DNA from 3 places in the Streptomyces sp. NPDC051582 genome. Region 1 is predicted to be linked to each of the others. Evidence: riboswitches for the same ligand, from Rfam matches in the RefSeq annotation. Region 1 holds a riboswitch; each other region holds the start of a gene.
What was found. Region 1 has a riboswitch for cobalamin ahead of AB0M92_RS14385 (cobalamin biosynthesis protein). Riboswitches for the same ligand answer to the same signal wherever they lie in the genome.

Region 1 (7,447 bases):
GCTTGACCTGCTCCCAGCCTTCCTTGGCCGCCTGCTCGTTGTCGAGCTGCGCGTCCCGCTGGACCCAGGACCAGCCCTCGCCCATCTTGTGCCAGACGACGGAGCCGCCCTCGCCCGAGGCGCCGAGCACCTTGAGCGCGTTCTCCTCGCCGACCTTCCACTTCGCCGACTTGACGAACTGGAACACCCCGATCGGCCAGCCCTGGTTCCAGGCGCGCAGCGCCAGCCCGAAGGCCGCCGTCGACTTGCCCTTGCCCGGGCCGGTGTGGACGAAGACGAGCGGGCGGTTGCGGCGCTGGCGCGTCGTGAGTCCGTCGTCCGGAACGACGGTCGGCTGTCCCTGCGGCATTACGCGGCCCTCCTGGGGGTGTCTGATGCGGTACGTACGTTCTTCACGAGCCCGGCCAGCGAGTCGGCCCGCAGCCCGTCGAGCGTGACGGCGGGCCCGCCGAGGTCGGCGGCCAGTACGCCGGCCAGCCCCAGCCGGACCGGCCCCGACTCGCAGTCCACGACCACCGACGCGACGCCCTCGGCCTGGAGCAGCCGGGCGCTGCGGCCCGCGAGCGCGCGCGGGTCCCCGCCGGCGGTACCGGCGGATCCGCCCGCACCGGCGGAACCGGTCGAACCCGCCGACGTGGCCCGCCCGTCGGTGACGACCACGAGCAGCGGACGGCGGCTGGGATCGCGCAGCCGCTCGATCCGCAGCACGTCGTGGGCCTTGAGCAGGCCCGCGGCGAGCGGGGTGCGCCCGCCCGTCGGCAGCTGTTCGAGCCGGGTCGCGGCCGCGTCCACCGAGGAGGTGGGCGGCAGCGCCAGCTCGGCGGCGGAGCCGCGGAAGGTGATCAGACCGACCTTGTCCCGGCGCTGGTAGGCGTCCAGCAGCAGCGAGAGCACCGCGCCCTTGACGGCGCTCATGCGCTGCCGGGCCGCCATGGAACCGGAGGCGTCGACCACGAACAGGACCAGGTTGCCCTCGCGGCCCTCCCGGGTGGCCTGGCGCAGGTCGTCCTTGCGGACGACGAGCCCGCGCCCGGTGCGCCCGCGCGCCTTCTGGTGCGGGGCGGCCGCCTGGACGGTCGCGGCGAGGTGCAGCTTCGTCAGCTGGCCGCGGGGGCGCTGGGCGCCGGTGGTCCGGCCGTGCGCGGTGCGGGCGCGCGAACGCCGTCCCGACGCGCCCTCGCCGAGGCCGGGGACGCTGAGCATCTTGGTCCGGAACGGCTCGGCGGCCCGTACGGCGGCCTGCTCGGGCGCGGCGCCGTCCTGGGAGGCGGGCTGGGGGGCCGGGGAATCGGGGGCCTCGGGGGTGGTCTCGGGGGACTCCTGCGGGGCGGGGGCCTCGGGAGCCTCCGGCGCCTCGGGTCCGCCCTGCGGGGGGATCCCGCCGCCTCCGCCGTCCGGACCGCCGTCCTCCGGGCCGCCGTCGTCCGGACCCTCGGGCTCCGGGTCGGGGTCGGGGTCGGGCTCGTTCTCCGGCTCCTCGTCGGGGAAGGCGTCCAGGATCTCGTCGAGCTTGTCCTCGTCGAGGCCGGGGGCGTCGAAGGGGTTGCGGCGCCGCCGGTGGGGGAGCGCCAGCAGCGCGGCCTGGCGCACGTCCTCCTTGCGCACGTCGGTCCGCCCGGCCCAGGCGGCCAGCGCGGTCGCGGTACGGGCCATCACGATGTCGGCGCGCATCCCGTCGACCTCGAACCCGGCGCAGGTCGCGGCGATCCGGAGCAGGGAGGCGTCACCGAGGCGGACCTCCGGGAGCAGGGCGCGGGCGGCCACGACGCGGGCGCGCACGTCCTGCTCCTCACCGGCCCAGCGGCCGGCGAAGGCGGCCGGGTCGTCCTCGTACGCGAGCCGCCGGCGCACCACCTCGACGCGCTGGGCGGGCTCGCGGGAGGCCGCCACCTCGACGGTGAGCCCGAACCGGTCGAGGAGCTGCGGACGGAGCTCGCCCTCCTCGGGGTTCATGGTGCCGACGAGCAGGAAGCGGGCGGCGTGGCGTACGGAGACGCCCTCGCGCTCCACGTACGAGGCGCCCATGGCGGCGGCGTCGAGGAGGAGGTCGATGAGGTGGTCGTGGAGGAGGTTGACCTCGTCGACGTAGAGGATCCCGCGGTGCGCGTCGGCGAGCAGGCCGGGCTCGAAGGCCTTCACCCCTTCGGCGAGGGCCCGTTCGATGTCGAGGGCGCCGACGAGGCGGTCCTCGGAGGCGCCGACGGGCAGCTCCACCATGCGCGCGGGCCGGGCGGTGCCGGTGCCGGGCTCGTGGGGGCCGTCGGGGCAGGCGGGGTCGGGGGCGGCCGGAGCGCAGGAGAACCGGCAGCCGGGGACGACGTCGACCTGGGGCAGCAGCGCGGACAGCGCGCGGACGGCGGTGGACTTGGCGGTCCCCTTCTCGCCGCGCACGAGCACGCCGCCGACCGCCGGGCTCACGGCGTTGAGCAGGAGCGCCAGCCGCAGGTCGGTCTGGCCGACCACTGCGGTGAACGGGTAGGGCGTGCTCATGCGATGCCTCTCCTTGTGCGGGTACGACTGCCGATACGAGTACGAGTACGAGTACGAGTACGCGTGCGCGGGGCGGTGCCCGCGGGGCGGGTGCGCTGTGCGGGTCTGGGTCTGCCGGGGGCCGCCGCCGTGCGGAGCCCTTCCCGCGGGGAGGGGGAGGCCGCCCGCAGGGCCCGGGGCGTCACGGCGCGCCCGGGGGGAGGAAGGGGAGGTCCGCGGGGGCGCCCGATTCGATGAGCTTCAGCAGCGCGTGCGTATCGGCGTGCTCGGCGATCAAGTCACCCAGCAGGTCCAGCTGCTCCTCCCGCAGGGCGGAGAACGACGTGTCCGGGGACGGGACGAAACGACGGCCCGCGGCCGAAGCCACCTCGCGCAGGAACGCCCTCCGGAAGCCGTCCGACTCCAGCGACCCGTGCCAGTGCGTGCCCCACACGGAACCCACCCGGCAGCCGTCGAGGAACGGCTCCCCGCCCAGGACCTCGGCCACCCCGTGGTGGATCTCGTAGCCGTCGACCGCCTCGCCGAGCGCGGTCCCCGAAGGCCGCTCCAGGGTCTTCTCCCGCTCGAAGCGGATCCGCACCGGCAGCAGGCCCAGCCCGTCCACCGAACCCGCCCGCGACTCGACCTCGTCCTCGATGTGCTCGCCGAGCACCTGGAAGCCGCCGCAGATCCCGAGCACCGGCCTGCCCTCGGCGGCCCGTCGCAGCAGCGCGTCCGCGAGGCCGCGCTCGCGCAGCCACTCCAGCGCCTTCACCGTGCCGCGGGTGCCCGGCACCACCACCAGGTCCGCGTCGGCCAGTTCCTCGGCCCGGTCCACGAACCGCACCACCACGCCCGGCTCCGCCGCCAGCGCGTCGACGTCCGTGAAGTTCGACATCAGCGGGACCGCGCACACCGCGACCCGCAGCACGTCCTCGCCGACCGGCGGGGCCACGACCGATTCGCGCACCGCGCCCCGCAGGGAGACCCGGAGCCCGTCCTCCTCGTCGATGCCCAGCCCGTGCCGGAACGGGAGCACCCCGTACGTCGCGCGCCCGGTCAGGCCGCGCAGCATCTCCATCCCGGGCTCCAGCAGCGACACGTCGCCGCGGAACTTGTTGACCATGTATCCGGCGATCAGCGACTGGTCCTGCGGGGACAGCAGCGCCGTCGTCCCGAAGAACGAGGCGAAGACCCCGCCCCGGTCGATGTCCCCGACCACGACCACCGGGAACCGCGCGGCCCGCGCGATGCCCATGTTCACGATGTCGGTCCGGCGCAGGTTGATCTCGGCCGGACTGCCCGCCCCCTCGCAGATCACGGCGTCATACGTGCCCCGCAGCTGCTCCAGGCAGTCCGTGACGACCCCGAGGAGCTGCTCCTGACGCCCTCCGTGGTAGCCGCGCGCGCTCATCTCGCCCACCGGCTTGCCCAGCAGCACCACCTGGCTGCTGCGGTCGCTGCCGGGCTTGAGGAGCACCGGGTTCATCAGTGCCGTCGGCTCCACGCGGGCCGCCTGCGCCTGCATCGCCTGGGCGCGCCCGATCTCGGCGCCCTCGCGCGTCACGAACGAGTTAAGGGACATGTTCTGCGCCTTGAACGGCGCCACCTTCACGCCCTGCCGGGCCAGCCAGCGGCAGATGCCCGCCGTGACCACGCTCTTGCCCGCGTCCGATGTGGTGCCGGCGACGAGAAGTCCCCCGCCGAGCTTCGCGCCGCTCATCCGCGTCCCTTCCGTATGCCGTACGACACCGCACAGCGCAGTGCCACGCACGCCCCCAGCGCCAGCCACGTCACCTGACGCGACAGCCGCACGGCGCGCTCGATGTCCGCGACCTCCACCGGCCGCCCCTCCGTGCCGTTCAGCACCGCCCGGTGCTCTACCCGCCCGCCGTACGCGAGGGTCCCGCCCAGCCGTACGCCGAGCGCCCCGGCGAACGAGGCCTCCACGGGTCCGGCGTTCGGGCTCGGGTGTGCGGCGGCGTCCGTGCGCCAGGCCCGTACGGCTCCCCGGCGGTCCGGCCCGGCCACTGCGGCGGCCAGGGCGGTCAGCCGCGCGCCGGGCCAGCCGACGAGGTCGTCGAGCCGGGCCGAGGCCCAGCCGTAGCGCAGGTGGCGCGGGGACTTGTGGCCGACCATCGCGTCGAGGGTGTTCACGGCGCGGAAGGCCAGCAGCCCCGGGACACCGGCGGCGGCGCCCCACACCAGGGCCCCGACCACCGCGTCGGAGGTGTTCTCGGCGACCGACTCCACGACGGCGCGGGCCATCTGCTGCTCGTCCAGGGCCTGCGGATCGCGCCCGCACAGGTGCGGCAGCCGCTCCCGGGCCACCTCGGCGTCCCCGGCGGCGAGCGCGCCGCCGATGGCGCGGGCCTCCCGGCCCAGTGAGGTGCCCCCGACGACGGCCCAGGTGGCCACAGCGGTCAGGGCGATACGGGCGGCAGCGGGCCGGGAGCGCGCGGCGCGGGCGCCCAGCGCGCCGACGGCGGCCGCGCCCCCGGCGCATATGAGGGTGTGCAGAACGCCCCGTGCGCGGTCGTCGCGCCACAGGGCGCGTTCGACGGCGGCGGCGGCTCGTCCGAAGGCGGCCACGGGGTGCCCTCGGCGCGGATCACCGAGGATCCGGTCGCCGATCAGGCCCGCCGTGGCGCCGTACGCGAAGACGCGGTCGGCACGCATGGTGCAGGTATGTCCTCACTCAGGGTCCGCGCCCTGGTTCGACGTGTCCGGCGGTGGGAGTTCCTGGCTCCCGGGGCGCACGTGCCGCGTGCTCCCCGGTGACAGTGGCGGGACCGCGCCGGATTCGCACCGGACTTCCTCTCCATGCCGCCGTATTGGCTCGGGCAGTCCACCACGCACCGCGAAGGCCCGTCAACTCGCCGTTGACCTGCGGCGGGGCAGGCCGCGGGCACGGATCGCGGGCACGGGTCCCGGGTGTACGAAAGCTCCCCCCGGGGTACCCGGAGGGAGCTTTGGCACGCCGTGCCCCGATCGGTCGGACCGGGGCATCGGGTCAGGTCAGCTGACGATCAGGTAGATCCCGTACCCCACGGCCGCCGTGACGAGCGCGAAGCAGGCGTACGCACCGCTGCGGGCGAGGGCGGCGGTACCGCCCTGCTCGGTGGCGGTCTCGTGCTTGGAGAGGCCCACCAGACCCAGGGTGAACAGGGCCACGAGGGCGACGGTGGCGGAGAGGCTGACCCCGAAGACGGAGCCGAGTGCTGCCCAGTCGATCTTCATACTGCGGATTCCTCTGTCGTTCTCGGGGTCAGACCGCGGCGGCGGGAGCCGCCGGTGCGGTCGGGGCGGCCGCCGGGATGGTGGCCCTCAGGGCCTCGTCCGTGACCGCGGCGGTCGTACCGGCGAAGGCCTCGGCGGCGGCCTCGGCGGCCACCGTCGGCGGGACCGTGACGGCGGCCATGGCCGTGGTGACGACACCCGGCTCCTCGGCCGCGGCCGCCTGTGCGTCGTTGACGTTGCTGTGGTCGACGACCTGGCGGCGCGAGATGAGCCAGATGGCGACGCAGGAGGCGATCAGGAAGAGCGCGACGGCGGCGACGCCGACGTCACCGGTGCGCATGACCAGCTCGGCGCCGGAGGCGACGACGGCCGCGGCCGGCAGGGTCAGGCCCCAGGCGATGAACATGCGGGTGGCGGTGGACCAGCGGACCACGCCGCCCTTGCGGCCCAGACCCGCGCCCATGACCGCGCCGGAGCACGCGTGGGTGGTGGAGAGGGAGAAGCCGAGGCTGGAGGAGGCGAGGATGACGCTCGCGGCCGAGGTCTGGGCGGCGAAGCCCTGCTGCGGCTGGAGGTCGGTCAGGCCGCTGCCCATGGTGCGGATGATGCGCCAGCCGCCCAGGTAGGTGCCCATGGCGATCGCCATGCCGGCGGAGACGATGACCCAGACCGGCGGGTTGGAGCCGGGCGCGAGCGCGCCGCCGGCGACCAGCGCCAGGGTGATGATGCCCATCGTCTTCTGCGCGTCGTTGGTGCCGTGCGCCAGGGAGACGAGACCGGCCGAGGCGATCTGACCGGCCTTGTAGCCCTTGGCGGAGGTCTTCTTGCCGACGTTCCCGCCCAGCTTGTACGTGACCTTGGCGGCCAGCATCGCGGCCGCACCGGCCACGATCGGCGCGGCGACCGCGGGGAGCAGCACCTTGGTGACGAGCGTGCCGCCGTTGACGGCGCCGAGGCCGGCGGAGGCGACGGCCGCGCCGACCAGGCCGCCCATCAGGGCGTGCGAGGAGCTGGAGGGGAGACCGACCAGCCAGGTGACGAGGTTCCAGAGGATCGCGCCGACGAGGGCGGCGAAGATCACTTCTGGCTGGATGCCCTCTTCGTTGACCAGGCCCTTGGAGATCGTCTTGGCGACCTCCACGGACATGAACGCGCCGACGAGGTTGAGCACGGCGGACATGGCCACCGCCGTCTTGGGCTTGAGGGCGCCGGTCGAGATGGTGGTCGCCATCGCGTTGGCTGTGTCGTGGAAACCGTTCGTGAAGTCGAACACGAGAGCGGTGATGATCACGATCCCGAGGAGAAGCGTTATGTGCTCCATTTACCCAGGCTTCTGTTTGACGTCAGTGGCTCGGCGACCGTAGGCAACCTGGATGAACGGAAGGTGAACTGACGCGGGCGGAGCGGTGTACTGGCCCGTCGTGTCATCGGGACCTTCATCCCCATTTTGCCGCTGATACGCCGATTGATGCACGTCAACCCCGGGTAACCGAGTGGGTTCACGAGGGGTCCCGGTCCTTGCGGCCCGCCCCGGGAGGAGGCGGGGGAGACGCAGATCACTCCCCGTCCGCCCGGCCCGCCGGACCGCCGCCCCCCGTCTTCCCGCCCCCGCCCGGCCGCAATCGGAACATTCCGCTCCAGTGGCCCGACGGCGCTCCCGCCTCGACACTGGAGCCGTGCCTTCCGCCACAGCGACCGCCGCGGCCGTCGCGACCACTTTCGTCGGGGCCGGCGCCGT
Region 2 (7,447 bases), on a different contig from region 1:
GGGCGAACCCGAGCAAGGTCCCCACCCCGACCGCCGCCCTGGACGACGCCGCACGCCTCAACTACTTTGCCTGGGACGGTACCTGGTACGCCTCGTTCGACGACTTCTCCGTCGACACCATCAAGAACGTCAGCGGTGGCGGCTCGGCCTACTGGAACATATCCGTCAACGGCACGCCCACCCCGGTCGGCGGCTGCCAGTTCAAGCTGAACGCGGGCGACCGGGTGTCCTTCGTCTGGACGTCCTTCTGATCCGAGCAGTCCCACGGGGCGGGCGGGGTGCGCGGTCACGCGCCCCGCCCGCCCCGTGTCTCAGGCGCCCCAGCGCAGGGCGATGGTGTCGCCCACGTTGATCACCTTGTCGCGGGCGGCAGCGGCGAAGGCGGAGCCGTCCACGCTCACCTTCCAGGTGTCGGAGCCGCTTTCGGCCTTGCCGTTGACGGCGGTGATGGTGCCGGTCCCGGACGACGGCGTGACGCTCGTGACGCAGCCGGACGGGGCGGAGGAGCCGATCGCGGAGTTCAGGACGTCGCCGAGGGTGGTGGTCGTAGCGGTCGGGGTGAAGGAGACGGAGCAGACCTTCAGGCCGCCCGCGCCGTCGTCGACGGTGAGCGCCAGTTTGGTGGCCGTGCCCGAGGTGAAGGCCGACTGGGCGACCCACTGCGGGGCCCCGGGGGTGACCGGGACCGGCGGGGCGGACGTGAAGCCGCCGCCGGCCACCGCTCGGAGCGAGTCGATCGACGCGTAGGCCGTCGGTGCGGTGTCGCTCGGCTTGTACTTGAAACCGCCGCCCGGGTTGTACTGGTTGGCGATGAGGAAGTCGACCGGGGTCTTCCCGGCGGTGGTGAGGAAGTCCCCGGTCTGCGGGTTGATGCCGCAGGCGTTCAAGCCGGCCACCGCCCAGCCGTTGGAGCTGGTGTTGACGCCGTACATCGAGTTGAAGGCGCCCGAGGTGGTCACCAGCTTGCCCTTGAGGAAGTTCTTGGCTTGGACCACGTCGGTGTCGGTGTTCGGGACGCCCGAGACGCACAGGGCGGCCATGGCGGCGCCGGTCATGTCGACGTCACCGGCGGTGGCCAGGGCGGTCGGATTGCCTTCGGCTTTGCCGTACTGCCAGCCGCCGTCGTTGTGCTGGTTGGCGCGGATGCGGGCGACCAGCGAGTCGGTGAGGGACTGGGGTGTGCGGGCGCCGCCGGTCCGGGTCTTGGCGCCGCCGAGGGCGAGGGCTGCGAAGACGGTGCCGTTGAAGTTGCCGGACGGGCCGAAGTAGCCGGGTTCTGCCGCCTGCCAGTGGCCGTAGATGTTCGCGATCAGGTTGCGGGAGGCGGACACGCGGGCCGGGTCGATGCCGGCCGCGTACGCGTTCAGGGTGCCGCGCTCGTAGTCGGTGACCACGGGGGAGGCCGAGGGCCAGCCGGACGTGGAGAGCAGGTTGCGGTAGACGGTCCGGGCGTTCTTCGTCGTGTCGCCGCCGGGTGCGACGTCGACGACCGCGGTACCGGCTGCGGCGAACGCGCTGAACGCCCACTCGTTGGACAGCCCGGCTCCGGCGTAGGAACCATCGGCGGCCTGGAGGGACTTGAGGTACGCCACACCGTTCGTCTTGGACGTGGCGACCTGCGCCGGAGTCGAGGTCGCGAAGGCGGGCAGCACGGTGAGGGCGAAGGCGCCGAGCGCGGCGGGCGCCGCGAGCGCGAGGCGGCGGGAGGTGCGGGAACGGTTCATGGCCTGCTCCTGGAATCGGCGGACGCCGGCCGGTCCGGGCCCCGGACCATGCGCGTACCGCGGCAGGAGCGGGGGAGGAGGGCCGCCGTCCGGGACGCGTGGTACGGCTTCCTGTTGCTTCGTCGCCGTATGGGCATTCGGGCTCGGAACGGCTCCCCGTCCCACACCGCTGCGCGTCAGCTCCGGGTTCTCACCGGATTCCCCCATGTGGCAGCCCAGGACGCTACCCCAGTGATCAAGGGTGCGCCAGCATCCGGGAGTTCGGCGCAGGCCGGCGCCTCGGGATGAGACGCACCCCACCTTGACGGTGCAGGCGCGGCCGTGTTCCATGGCGGCTGATAAGTACTCAGCCCCAGGGGAAGCCGGTCGAATTCCGGCGCTGACCCGCAACCGTAGGCCCGGAACCGTCCCGGGCGAGCCGGATTGCCTGTGGCCGTGTCGTTGCACGAAGAACGCCGTCGCGGACTACGGTGTGGTCGTCTCCGCCCCTGCGGGATCGCGTACGGGGCGTATCGCCACGCACCCCGTTTGCCCGGCACGGACGAGGGGGCCGCGGGTGGACACCGAACAGCCGGCGCACGGTACGAGCACCAGACAGAGACTGCTGTCCATGATGGCGGCCGTGCTGCTCGCATCCGGCGTGACCGTCGGGTTCCTCACACCGGCCACGACGGCGAGCGCCGACCCGGTCAAGGACTGCACGGCCACCGTGGGCGCCATCGTGGCCGTCGACTTCGGCCCGTTCGGCGGCAAGGTGGAGCGCGGCTGCGACACGACGCCGACCTCCGGCTACGACCTGCTCCACGAGGCCGGTTTCACCACCACGGGCACGGTCCACGACGGACCGGCGTTCATCTGCCGGATCGGCAATGGGGCGTTCAACTCCGGTACGCAGTACCCCACTCCGGACAAGGAGGCCTGCGAGCTGACCCCGCAGGCCTCCGCCTACTGGTCGTACTGGGTCGCCTCCCCGGGCCAGAAGAACTGGACGTACAGCCCGCTGGGTGCGATGGCCCGTACCCCTGAGCCGGGCGACGTGGACGCCTGGGTCTTCGGCGGAACGGACGTCGGCGGCAGCACGGGCAAGCCGGCCTTCTCCCCGGACGACGTCCGCGCCGCCGGCGGTGAGGCTTCGCCCGGCCCGACCGATCCGACGGGCCCGGTGGTCCCGCCCGGCGCAGTCGACGTGCCCGCGGCCACCCGCTGGATCACCGGCCGGCTGAAGGACGGCGAGCGCATCGTCGACGAGGGCTCCGCCGCCCCCAACCACCTCCTGACCGCCGAGTCCGCTCTCGCCCTCGCCGCCGCGGACCCGAAGAGCCCGGTGGCCGCGAAGGCGGCCGCCTTCCTCGCCCGGCCCGAGCAGACCGACGCGTACGCCTACCCGTCCGGCAAGGACCAGGCGCCGGAGACGGCGGCTTCGGCCCGGCTCGCCCTCGTGGCCGAAGCGACCGGCGGCAACCCCCGCGCCTTCGGCGGGCACGACCTCCTCGGCGACCTCGTCAAGTACGTCTGCACCAGCGGCTCCGACGCGCCCGAACCGGTGCCCGGCTGCACGGCCAAGGGTGACTTCCGCACCACGTCCGGCCAGGCCGAGGGCCAGGCCCTCGCCCTGATCGCCCTGCTCGGCGCCGACGTGCGGCCCCCGGCCGACGCGGTGGCCCGGCTCACCGACATGCAGTGCGAGGACGGCGGCTTCACCAGCATGCTCATCCGCCGCGGCGACTGGTGCGACAGCGAGCCCGGAGCCACCGGCCTGGCCGCCCTCGCCCTCAAGCGGGCCGGCGGCCACGGCGAGGCGGTGGACAAGGCCCGCGCCCACCTGAAGAAGGTCCAGCTCGCGGACGGCGGCCTGCCCGCCGCCTCGTACGGCACGGCGGGCAGTGCGTACGCCACCGGCTTCGCCGCCCAGGCCCTGCGCCACCTCGGCGACACCGACCGGGCGGACGCGGCCGTCTCCTGGCTGTCCAAGCATCAACTGCCCGGCGGCGCCTTCGCCTTCGAGGACGGCGGTACGGACCCCCTGCTGTTCGCCACCGTCCCCGCCGTCGTCGCCGGAGCCAAGAGCGACCTGGTCACGCTGACCACCAGGAAGCCGGATCCTTCGCCCTCCCCGACCGCTCCCACCACCGGCCCGACCCCGACCACGGGCCCGACGGTCCGGCCCGACGACGGCCCGGACCCCGAGAAGGGCTCGGCCTACCTCACCGACCCCAAACGGCTCATCCAGGGCCATTACTACGAGAGCACCCCCGGCACCGGGTTCGCCGACTTCGGCCTGACCATCGACGGCGCGTACGCGCTGGCCGCCACCGGCGCCGACAACGCGTCCCTGCGCGGGATCGTCGACCACCTCGACCACGGAGGCAAGGACGGCACCGGCCGCACCCTCGACAAGTGGACGAACATCCACACCAAGTACGCGGGCGGCGGCTCGCTCGGCAAGGCGGCGGTCCTCGCCGAAGCCGTCGGCCGCAACCCCCGGAACTTCGGCGGCCAGGACCTGATCGCCGCACTCGCCAGGGCGGTGTGCCCGGCCAAGACCCCGGCGCCGGACCGCTCCTGCGCGGACAAGGGCGCCTACGCCAACGCCACTTCCGTCTTCTCCCAGTCGCTGGGCGTCATCGCCCAGGTCCGGGCGGGCGAGAGCGCCGCGGCGGCCGAACCGATCACCTACCTCAAGAGCCTCCAGCAGCCCTCCGGCGGGTGGGTCAGCCTGATCGGCGAGCCGAGTACGGAGGAAGTGGACTCCACCGCGATCGCCGCCATGGCCCTCGACCTCCTGCCCGACCAGCAGTCCCAGGCAGCCGTCGACAAGGCCCTGGCCTGGATCGCGACCCGGCAGAAGCCCGACGGCGGCTTCCCCGGCGCGTCCGGGAACTCGGTCAACTCCGCCGCACTCGCCGTCCAGGGCCTGTCCCTCGACGGCACCAAGTACAAGGCGCAGATCACCAAGGCCCTCGCCTTCCTCACTTCCCAGCAGAACGCCGACGGCGGCTTCAACATCGCCAAGGACGCCCAACCCGGCTCCGACCTGCGCGCCTCCACCCAGGCCGTCGGCGGCGCCACCGGGATCTCCTTCGGCACCCTCACCCGCAGCCTCGACGGCACCACCCCGCAGCCCACCACCCCGAAGATCGTCACCCCCGGCGAGGACGCTGGCGGATCCGGCGGCGACGGCGGAGGGGGCGGCGCTCTCGCCCACACCGGTACGCAGGTCATCGGCATCGTCGGGGCGGCCGTACTCCTCACCGCTCTCGGCTGCGGATTCGTGCGCGCCGCCCGTAACCGCCGCACGAGGCAGGGGGGCCACCAGTGACCAGCCGCTTCGTACGAGCCTTCGGCAACCTCACGGCGGCCGTCGGGCTGACCCTGGCCTCCCTGGCCGCCACCGCTTCGCCCGCCGCGGCCGCCCCACAGCCCGTGGGCCAGTGCACCACCTCGGCAGGCGTCGTCCTCGCCGTCGACTTCAGCCACTGGGGAGGGCCCGTCTACCGCTCCTGCGGCACGACACCCACCACCGGGTACGAGCTGCTGAACCAGGGCGGCTGGGCCACCACCGGCACCGGCCACGACGGCCCGGCCTTCATCTGCCGCATCGGCTACAGCGGTCACCAGGGCGGCAGGCAGTACCCGACCCCGGAGCAGGACGCCTGCGTGCTGACCCCGCCCGCCTCCGCGTACTGGTCGTACTGGCATGCCGACCCCGGCCAGAGCACCTGGACCTACAGCCAGCTGGGCGCCATGCTCCACAAGCCCGAGCCGGGCGGCGTCGACTTGTGGATCTTCGGCAGCACGAACATCGAGGGGACGGAGGGCAAGCCCACCGTCACCCCCGACCAGCTGCGCGCCCACAACGCCGAGCCGACCGGCGCCGGCCAGCCCGAGCCCAAGGACACCCGCACGGCGGCGCCGGTCCCGCCAGGCACCGACACCGGACCGAAGCCGGAGCGGCCGACGTCTGCGCCCCCCGAGCAGTCCCCGTCGTCGGCGCCCAGCCCCAGCGCCTCGGCCACCCCCTCGCCGAGCGTGTCCGTGACCTCGTCCCCGCCCAGTGCGGCCGCCGCAGCCGGCGTACCGAGCACCGGCCCCGAGGTCGTCGACGCGGCCCCCGCCGCGGACGCGGGCCACGACGTCGGTTCGTACCTGCCCGCCGTGGCGACCGGTGCGCTGGTCCTGCTGATCGGCGGAGCTGCCGCGTACGCGGCGAAGCGCCGCCGGCGCACCGAGTAGGCCGCATGGCACGCACGATCACGTCCGCAGCGGCCACGCCGCCCCTGTCCCGCCCCGCGCCGGACAGGGGCGGCCGCCGCCTGCCCCGCACCCTGCACCCGGTCGCCTGGTGGGTCTGGGCCCTGGCCCTGGCCACCGCCGTCAGCCGCACCAACAACCCGCTCCTGCTGTTCCTGGTCCTGGCCGTCCTCGGCTACGTGATCACGATGCGCCGCACCGAAGCACCCTGGGCCCGCGGCTTCACGTACTACCTGTACCTGGCGCTGACCGTCGTCACGATCCGGGTGGCCTTCCGGGCGGTCTTCGCCACCGGCATCACCCCGCACGACCACTTCCTCTTCTCCCTCCCGCACATTCCCACGCCAAACTGGTACGCAGGTATCCAACTCGGCGGCCCCGTCTCCCTGGAAGCCCTGCTCTCCGCAGCCACCGACGGCCTGCGCCTGGCCTGCATGCTGTGCTGCATCGGCGCCGCCAACACCCTGGCCAACCCGAAACGGGCCCTGCGGGTCCTGCCCGGCGCCCTGTACGAACTCGGCGTCGCGGTCACCGTCTCGATCAGCGTCGCCCCGCAGCTGGTCCAGAGCGTCCAGCGGGTGCACCGCGCCCGACTGCTGAGGGCCGGCCGCACCAAGGGGCTCCGGGCCCTGCGCGGGATCGTCGTCCCCGTACTTGAGGACGCTCTGGAGCGCTCGCTGCGGCTGGCCGCCGCCATGGACTCGCGCGGCTACGGCAGGGCCGGCACCGCCACCCGCCGCTCCCGCCGGATCACGGGCGTGCTCATGCTGCTGGGCATGTGCGGGCTGTGCGCCGGAGCCTACGGCTTGCTGGACGCCACCGCGCCGAAGCTGCTGGGGCTGCCCGCCATGGCGGCAGGGGCGCTGCTCTGCGTCGCCGGACTGCGTCTCGGAGGCCGACGCGTCACCCGCACCACCTACCGGCCGGACCCGTGGCTCCTCGCCGAATGGGCGGTGGCCGGCTGCGGAATCCTGTCGGCGGTCCTCCTCTTCAGCAACGCGGGCTTCAACGCCGCCGAACTGAACCCGTCCGTCCATCCGCTCAGCTGGCCCACCCTCCCCTTCGTCCCCGCCGCCGCGATCCTCCTCGCGGGCGCCGCCGGATTCCTCGCACCGCCCCCGGCACCCCGCCCCGCGACCCCCGTCCCCGCACCGCGCACCGAGGCAGCCAAGTGATCACCTTCGACCAGGTCACCGTCCAGTACGAGGCCACCGCGGAACCCGTTCTGAAGGACGTCGACCTGACCATCGAGGAAGGCGAACTCTGCCTCGTCGTCGGCCACACCGGCGTGGGCAAGTCCACCCTCCTCGGCGCCGTCAACGGCCTCGTCCCGCACTTCACCGGCGGCACCCTGTACGGCCGCGTCCTCGTCGACGGCCGCGACACCGCCTCGCACCCTCCGCGCGAGCTCGCCGACGTCGTCGGCGTCGTCGGCCAAGACCCTCTCGACGGATTCGTCACCGACACCGTCG
Region 3 (7,447 bases), on a different contig from region 1:
GCCACGTCGATGGTGGAGCAGTCGATGAACAGTGTGCCGGGGCGGGCGGCGGCCAGCAGGCCCTGTTCGCGGTAGAGGGAGAGGACGTGGTGGCCGGCCGGGAGCATGGTGATGACCACGTCGGCCTCCGCGGCGGCCGCGGCCGCGGAGGCGGCGGGCGCCACCCCGGCCGCGGCGGCGGTGGCCAGTAGCTCGGGCACGAGGTCGAAGCCGAGGACGTGGTGGCCGGACTTGACGAGGTTGGCGGCCATCGGGGCGCCCATGTGGCCGAGGCCGATGAATGCGACGGTGGTGCTCACCAGACGACCTCCTGGGAAGAAGCGGGCGCGTCGAGCCGGAGCTCGTTCGCGTCGAGCGGGGCGAAGAACCGGTCCACGTCCGCAGCGGTGACGTCTTCCAGCGCGGCCGGCGACCAGTGCGGATCGCGGTCCTTGTCGATGACCTGGGCACGGATGCCCTCGACCAGGTCGGGGGAGGCGAGCGCCGCGCAGGAGACCCGGTACTCCTGCTCCAGCACCCGCTCCAGCGGCCCGAGGCGACGGGCGCGCCGGAGCGCGGCCAGGGTGACCTTGACGGCGGTGGGGGACTTGGACAGCAGGGTTTCGGCCGCCTCCTTCGCCGCGGGCACGCCCGACGCGAGCAGCCGCGCCACGATCTCCTCGGCGGTGTCGGCGGCGTAGCAGTGGTTGATCCACTCGCGCGCGGAGCCGAGAGCGCCCGGCGGCGGCTGTTCCACGTACCGCTCCAGCACGCAGTGCACGGAGGCGGTGGCCAGGTCCCGGGCGAGGGCCGGCAGCGCCGGGGCGGGGACGTGGTGGTCGGCGAGCCCGCACAGCAGCGCGTCGGTGGCGCCGACGGGCGCGCCCGTGAGCGCCAGGTGGGTGCCCAACTCGCCGGGGGCCAGGGCGAGGAGGTACGTGCCGCCGACGTCGGGGACGAAACCGATGCCGGTCTCGGGCATGGCCACCTTCGACCGCTCGGTGACGATGCGGACGCTCCCGTGCGCGCAGACGCCGACCCCGCCGCCCATCACGATGCCGTCCATGAGGGCCACGTACGGCTTGGGGTAGCGGGCGATCAGCGCGTTGAGCCGGTACTCGTCGCGCCAGAAGTCCGCCGAGGCGGTGCCGCCGGTGCGGGCGTCCTCGTGGATCGCGCGGATGTCCCCGCCCGCGCACAGGCCCCGCTCGCCGGCGCCCTCGATGACGACCAGCTCGACCGAAGGGTCGACCGCCCAGGTGGACAGGGCTTGCTCGATGCGCAGGACCATGGGATGGCTGAGGGCGTTCAGCGCCTTGGGGCGGTTGAGGGTGATGTACGCGGCGTGGCCCTCGGTGTGCAGCAGGACGTGGTCCTCGGCGGTGGGGTTCTCGTTGGTCATCGCAGGGTCTCCGCAAGTCCGCGCGCGACGATGACGCGCATGACTTCGTTGGTGCCTTCCAGGATCTGGTGGACCCGCAGGTCGCGGACGATCTTCTCGATGCCGTACTCGCTGAGGTAGCCGTAGCCGCCGTGCAGCTGGAGGGCGGCGTCGGCCACGGCGTAGCCGGTGTCGGTGGCGAACCGCTTGGCCATCGCGCACAGGCGCGGGGCCAGCGGATCCCCTGTGTCGAGGGCCTCGGCGGCTTGGCGCACCAGCGCGCGGGCTGCTGCCAGCTCGGTGGCCATGTCGGCCAAGCGGAACTGCAGCGCCTGGGCGTCCAGCAGCCTGGAGCCGAAGGCCTCTCGGTCGGCCAGGTGGGACAGCGAGCGGTCCAGGGCGCTCTGGGCGCCGCCGAGGGAGCAGGCGGCGATGCCGAGGCGGCCGCCGTTGAGGCCGGTCATGGCGATGCGGAAGCCGTCGCCCTCGGCGCCGAGCCGCCGGTCGGCGGGGATGCGGACGCCGTCCAGGATCACCTGGCGGGTGGGCTGGGCGTTCCAGCCCATCTTCCGTTCGTTGGGCCCGAAGGAGACCCCCGGATCCGCACGCTCGACGACGAACGCGGAGATGCCACCGGGTCCCGGCTCACCCGTCCGCGCCATGACCACGTAGCGGTCCGAAGCGCCGGCGCCCGAGACGAACTGCTTCACCCCGGTCAGCACGTAGTGGTCACCTTGCCGCTCCGCGCGGGTGCGCAAGGCGGCGGCGTCCGAGCCCGCGCCGGGTTCGGTCAGGCAGTAGCTGCCCAGGGACGCGGCGGAACACAGGCCCGGCAGCCAGCGGTCGCGCTGGGACCGGTCGCCGTAGCGGTCGATCATCCAGCCGACCATGTTGTGGATGGAGAGGTAGCCGGCGATGGAGGGGCAGCCGGTGGCGAGGGTCTCGAAGACGAGGACGCCGTCGGTTCGTGACAGGCCCGAACCGCCGTGCTCCTCACGGACGTAGACGCCGGCGAGGCCGAGGGCGGCGGCCCGTCGGATGACGTCGACGGGAAAGTGCTTGTCCTGGTCCCAGGCCACGGCGTGCGGGGCGAGCTGCTCCTGGGCGAAGTCGAGGGTGACCTCGGCGAGCGCGAGCTGGTCCTCGGTGAGGGTGGAGGTCACGGCGTTCACCCCATCGTCGGGATGGTGAAGCTCGCGCCTTCCTTGACCCCGGAGGGCCAGCGCGAGGTGACGGTCTTCGTACGGGTGTAGAAGCGGATGGAGTCGGGACCGTGCTGGTTGAGGTCCCCGAAGCCGGACCGCTTCCAGCCGCCGAAGGTGTGGTAGGCGACGGGCACCGGGATGGGGACGTTGACGCCGACCATGCCGGCGCCCACCCGGCGCGTGAACTCGCGCGCGGTGTCCCCGTCCCGGGTGAAGATGGCCACGCCGTTGCCGAACGGGTGCTCGCTGGGCAGGCGCAGGGCCTCCTCGAAGTCGGCGGCCCGTACGACGGTCAGCACCGGGCCGAAGATCTCCTCGCGGTAGACGCGCATCTGCGGGGAGACGCGGTCGAAGAGGGTGGCTCCGGCGAAGTAGCCGTTCGCATGGCCGGGGAGGGTGAAGGGGCGGCCGTCGACGACGAGTTCGGCACCCTCGTTGACGCCGATGTCCACGTAGCGGTTCACCCGGTCCAGGGCGTCGCGGCTGACCAGCGGCCCGAAGTCGGCGTCGGGGTCGTCCGACCGGCCGATCTTCAAGGTCGAGATCCGGGTCCTGAGGGCGGCCACGAGCCGGTCCGCGGTCTCCTCGCCGACGGGTACGGCGACGGAGATGGCCATGCAACGCTCGCCGGCCGAGCCGTAGCCTGCGCCGATCAGGGCGTCGACGGCCTGGTCGAGGTCGGCGTCGGGCATCACGATCATGTGGTTCTTGGCACCGCCGAAGCACTGGGCGCGCTTGCCGTGCGCGGCGGCGGTGGCGTAGATGTGCGCGGCGACCGGGGTGGAGCCGACGAACCCGAGGGCCTGGACCCGCGGGTCCTCCAGGAGGGTGTCGACGGCCTCCTTGCCGCCGTTGACCACGTTCAGTACGCCCGGCGGCAGACCGGCCTCCAGGAACAGCTCCGCGAGCCGCAGCGGCACGGACGGATCGCGCTCGGACGGCTTCAGGATGAACGCGTTGCCGCAGGCGAGAGCGGGCGCGGCCTGCCAGAGCGGGATCATCGCGGGGAAGTTGAACGGGGTGATGCCCGCGACCACGCCCAGCGGGGAGCGCAGCGAGTGCACGTCGATGCCGGTACCGGCGTTGTCGGTGAACTCGCCCTTGAGCAGGTGCGGGATCCCGGCGGCGAACTCGACCACCTCCAAGCCGCGTTGCAGGTCGCCGTGGGCGTCGGCGACCGTCTTGCCGTGCTCGGCCGACAGCATCCGGGCCAGGTCCTCCCGCTCGCCCTCGACGAGCCGGAGGAAACGCAGCAGGACGCGGGCCCGGCGCTGCGGGTTCCACTGGCCCCAATCCACCTGCGCCTCTTCGGCGTTGGCGATCGCCGCCTCGGTATCGGCGCGCCCGGCCAGCGGCACGCGCGCCTGGACGGTACCGGTGTTCGGGTCGTACACGTCGGCGAAGAGACCGGAGGTTCCGGTGCTGTGCTTTCCGCCGATGAAATGGGTGAGTTCACGGACCATGGATGCCTGCTCTCGTCAGGTTGGATCCGGGGATGGCACGGCAGATCGGCGGACGGCACCCCGATGGGGGCGCACCGCTGCGCAAAGCCGTGGGAACTACGAGCGCACGGAAGTGGTGTGCGTGCGCTCCGCCGGATCACCAGGGTCGTGGGTACAAACCGGTGCCATGCGTGTCTGCTCCATCCTCGTGGACAACACGGAACATCCGCGGCCGGTATCCTGACTCCCGGATCCCCGCGCGCCGCCCGCCTTCCCGACCAACCTCGTCAGTGGCGTGTGGATGGCAGCACACTCCCCGGTCACAGTGGCGGGACCGTGCCGGTTTTGCACCGGCTTCCCTGCACCGCGGACCTTGTGCCACGAACATATAGTTGGACGTCCTAGTAAGTCCAGACCCGCCAACGGCGCGCCTAGAGTCGGAGCATGCGCATCGTCTCCCTGCTCCCGGCGGCCACGGACATCGTGGCGGACCTCGGACTCGCCGCCGACCTGGTTGGACGCACCCACGAATGCGACTGGCCTCCCGCCGCGGTGGCCTCCGTACCCGTCGTCACCCGCGCGGAATTCGACGCGGACTCACTCACCAGCCGGGAGATCTCCCGGGCCGTCGGCGGGTCGGCGCACTCCGGCTCCTCGCTCTACACCCTGGACACCGAAGCCCTCGCCGCGCTCGCACCGGAGGTCCTGCTCACCCAGGACCTCTGCCAGGTCTGCGCCGTCTCCTACGAGAGCGTCACCCGGGCGGTGCGCGTCATGGACGCCGGACCCCGGGTCCTGAGCCTGGAACCGAAGACCCTCGGCGACGTGCTGGACTGCCTGGTCACCGTGGGCGACCTGCTGGGGGTACGCGAGCGGGCCGAGCGGCGCCGCGCCGAGCTGCGGAGCCGGCTCGCCGAGGTGCGGCGGCGAACGGAGGGCCGGCCGCGGCCCGGGGTGGTGGCCATCGAGTGGCTCGACCCGCTGTGGCCCGCCGGCCACTGGGTGCCCGAACAGATCGCCGCGGCGGGCGGCGATCCGCTGCTGGCCGAGCCGGGTGAGCACACCAAACCGATGACGTGGGAGGCGGTGCGGGAGGCGCGCCCGGACGTGGTCCTCGTCCTGCCCTGCGGCTTCCCGCCCGAGCGGACCCTGACGGAGCTCGGCCTGCTCACATCGCTGCCCGGCTGGGACGAGCTGCCCGCCGTACGGGCAGGAGCGGTGTGGGTCCTGGACGGGCCCGCGTACTTCAACCGGCCGGGCCCCCGCGTGGTCCGCGGCGCCGAGGTGCTCGCGCACGTGCTCCACGGAGTGCGTGCGGGGGACCCGGTGACCGCGGCGGAGGCGCGCCGGCTGGTCTGAGCCTGATGGTCAGCTCAGCTCAACTCAGCTCAGCTCAGCTCAACTCAGCTCCGGTCACGGGCCACCGGGTAGGGGATGAAGGTGCTGCTGTTCTCGTCGACCGCGAGCGGGCGGCCGAGGGGCGGAACCGCGCGCTGCGGGCAGTCGAGGCGCTCGCAGAGTCGGCAGCCCATGCCGATGGGTGTGGCCGCGGCGGCGTTGTCGAGGTCGAGGCCGTCGGAGTAGACGAGCCGGGGCGCGTGGCGGATCTCGCAGCCGAGGCCGATGGCGAAGGTCTTGCCGGGTTCGCCCCAGCCGCCGCGGTGGCGGGTGACGGCGCGGGCGGTCCACAGGTGGCGCTGCCCGTCGGGCATGGCGGCGATCTGTACGTGGATCCGGCCCGGCGCGGCGAAGGCCTCGTACACGTTCCACAGCGGACAGGTGCCGCCGGCACGGGAGAAGTGGAATCCGGTCGCGGACTGTCGCTTGGACATGTTCCCGGCGCGGTCGACGCGGACGAAGGAGAAGGGAACGCCGCGCAGCCTGGGGCGTTGCAGGGTGCTGAGGCGGTGGCAGACGGTCTCGTAGCCGATGCCGAAGTGATCGGTGAGCCGCTCGATGTCGTAGCGGAACTCCTCGGCGGCCCGGTGGAAGGCGCCGTACGGGAGGATCAGCGCGGCCGCGAAGTAGTTGGCGATACCGATCCGGGCCAGGCCGTGTGCCGGGGACCCCTGCGGGAAGTCCTCGGCGGCCAGCCGGTCCAGCTCGGCCCCGTACTCCAGCAGGGCGAGCTGGGTGGCCATCCGGAACGCCTGTTGGCCCGGCCGCAGTCGGCCGGACAGGTGCAGGACCCGCGCGCCCGCGTCGAAGTGGTGGAGCCGGTCGGAGTCCGCGGCGAGGCGGAGTCCGTGGTGCTCGGTGAGGCGGCTCGACAGCACCCGGACGACTTCCCCGGGGCGGATGCCGATCTCCCGGGAGAGCGCCTCGGCGGCGAGGTCGGTGTCGTGGAGGTAGTTCTGGCGGCGGTAGAAGAACTCGCGGATCTCCTCGTGCGGTGAGCGCGGCGCCGCCGGGCCGCCGTCCCGTCCGTCCGCCGTGTCCGCGAGCCGCTCCGCCAGGAGCTGGCTGCGCCGTCCCAGGTCCAGCAGGACGGCGGCCACCGCCGGCATCCGGGTGGCCAGTTCGGCCAGGTCGGACGGGGAGACCCGGGCCTCGGCGACCTCGTTCGCGAGGGCTTCGCGCAGATCGGCCACGAGTCGGCTGGTGTCCCGTTCGGAGAAGAACCCGGGGTCGACGCCGAAGGCCTCGGTCAGCCGCAGCAGGACCGGCACGGTGAGGGGGCGGGAGTCGTGCTCCATCTGGTTCAGGTAGCTGGGGGAGATGCCCAGGACCCGGGCCAGCTCGGCCTGGCTCATGCGGCGCTCCTCGCGCAACCGCCGCAGCCGCGCACCCGCGTACGTCTTGCTCACCCGAACTCCTCCGGCCTCGACCGGCTCCAGGTTACGCACGATCCTGCCGTTTCCGACCTTCGCAACCTTGGCAAAACGGCCGCAGAAGATTCGCAGAAGTTGGCATGCGTACCGCATTGATGGCACTGCGTGCCGCTGTCAGAGTCTGTCCTGCGGCCGCCGGACCCGGCAGTCGAGAGGGACGCTCCCGGCACGACTCGTGCCCTGACGTCGGAGATCCCGGCAGTCCACGCTCGGCTGACCTGCAACATTGCTGAGTTCCACCCAGGGGCCGGCGGCTGTGACCCCGGTATGCGGCACAGAGTGCCAACGACTCGTCGTGATGAACGAGCGCGTTGGCAGACCAAGCGATTCATGGAGACGGTGACGACATGGCAGACACGAACACGACGGCGGCCGCCGAACAGCTCAAGCAGAAGTGGGCCACGGACCCGCGGTGGGCGGGCATCGAGCGGACCTACTCGGCCGAGGACGTGGTCCGGCTCGCCGGCAGCGTCCGCGAGGAGCACACCCTCGCCCGGCGCGGCGCCGAGCGGCTGTGGCGGCAGCTGCACGAACTGGACTACGTCCACGCCCTCGGCGCGCTCACCGGCGGCCAGGCGGTTCAGCAGGTCCGGGCGGGCCTCCAGGCGA

Region 2: linked by a shared signal. The riboswitch ahead of AB0M92_RS20150 (prenyltransferase/squalene oxidase repeat-containing protein) and the one ahead of AB0M92_RS14385 (cobalamin biosynthesis protein) in region 1 are both predicted to bind cobalamin.
Region 3: linked by a shared signal. The riboswitch ahead of AB0M92_RS20200 (CoA-acylating methylmalonate-semialdehyde dehydrogenase) and the one ahead of AB0M92_RS14385 (cobalamin biosynthesis protein) in region 1 are both predicted to bind cobalamin.

The regions. Positions count from the first base shown of each region.
Region 1 is NZ_JBFAZJ010000009.1:55,301-62,747, reverse strand. It holds gene cobO (cob(I)yrinic acid a,c-diamide adenosyltransferase) at 1-349, opposite strand, end outside; gene AB0M92_RS14395 (putative cobaltochelatase) at 349-2,490, opposite strand; gene AB0M92_RS14390 (cobyric acid synthase) at 2,672-4,192, opposite strand; gene AB0M92_RS14385 (cobalamin biosynthesis protein) at 4,189-5,148, opposite strand; cobalamin riboswitch at 5,186-5,337, opposite strand; gene AB0M92_RS14380 (hypothetical protein) at 5,488-5,709, opposite strand; gene AB0M92_RS14375 (inorganic phosphate transporter) at 5,738-7,030, opposite strand; gene AB0M92_RS14370 (alpha/beta fold hydrolase) at 7,386-7,447, shown strand, end outside.
Region 2 is NZ_JBFAZJ010000014.1:146,237-153,683, reverse strand. It holds gene AB0M92_RS20160 (DUF4430 domain-containing protein) at 1-251, shown strand, start outside; gene AB0M92_RS20155 (hypothetical protein) at 312-1,724, opposite strand; cobalamin riboswitch at 1,856-1,928, opposite strand; cobalamin riboswitch at 2,027-2,174, shown strand; gene AB0M92_RS20150 (prenyltransferase/squalene oxidase repeat-containing protein) at 2,338-5,043, shown strand; gene AB0M92_RS20145 (hypothetical protein) at 5,040-5,957, shown strand; gene AB0M92_RS20140 (energy-coupling factor transporter transmembrane component T) at 5,963-7,150, shown strand; gene AB0M92_RS20135 (ATP-binding cassette domain-containing protein) at 7,147-7,447, shown strand, end outside.
Region 3 is NZ_JBFAZJ010000014.1:159,475-166,921, reverse strand. It holds gene mmsB (3-hydroxyisobutyrate dehydrogenase) at 1-299, opposite strand, end outside; gene AB0M92_RS20210 (enoyl-CoA hydratase/isomerase family protein) at 296-1,381, opposite strand; gene AB0M92_RS20205 (acyl-CoA dehydrogenase family protein) at 1,378-2,532, opposite strand; gene AB0M92_RS20200 (CoA-acylating methylmalonate-semialdehyde dehydrogenase) at 2,529-4,028, opposite strand; cobalamin riboswitch at 4,220-4,405, opposite strand; gene AB0M92_RS20195 (cobalamin-binding protein) at 4,452-5,366, shown strand; gene AB0M92_RS20190 (short-chain fatty acyl-CoA regulator family protein) at 5,411-6,814, opposite strand; gene aceA (isocitrate lyase) at 7,186-7,447, shown strand, end outside.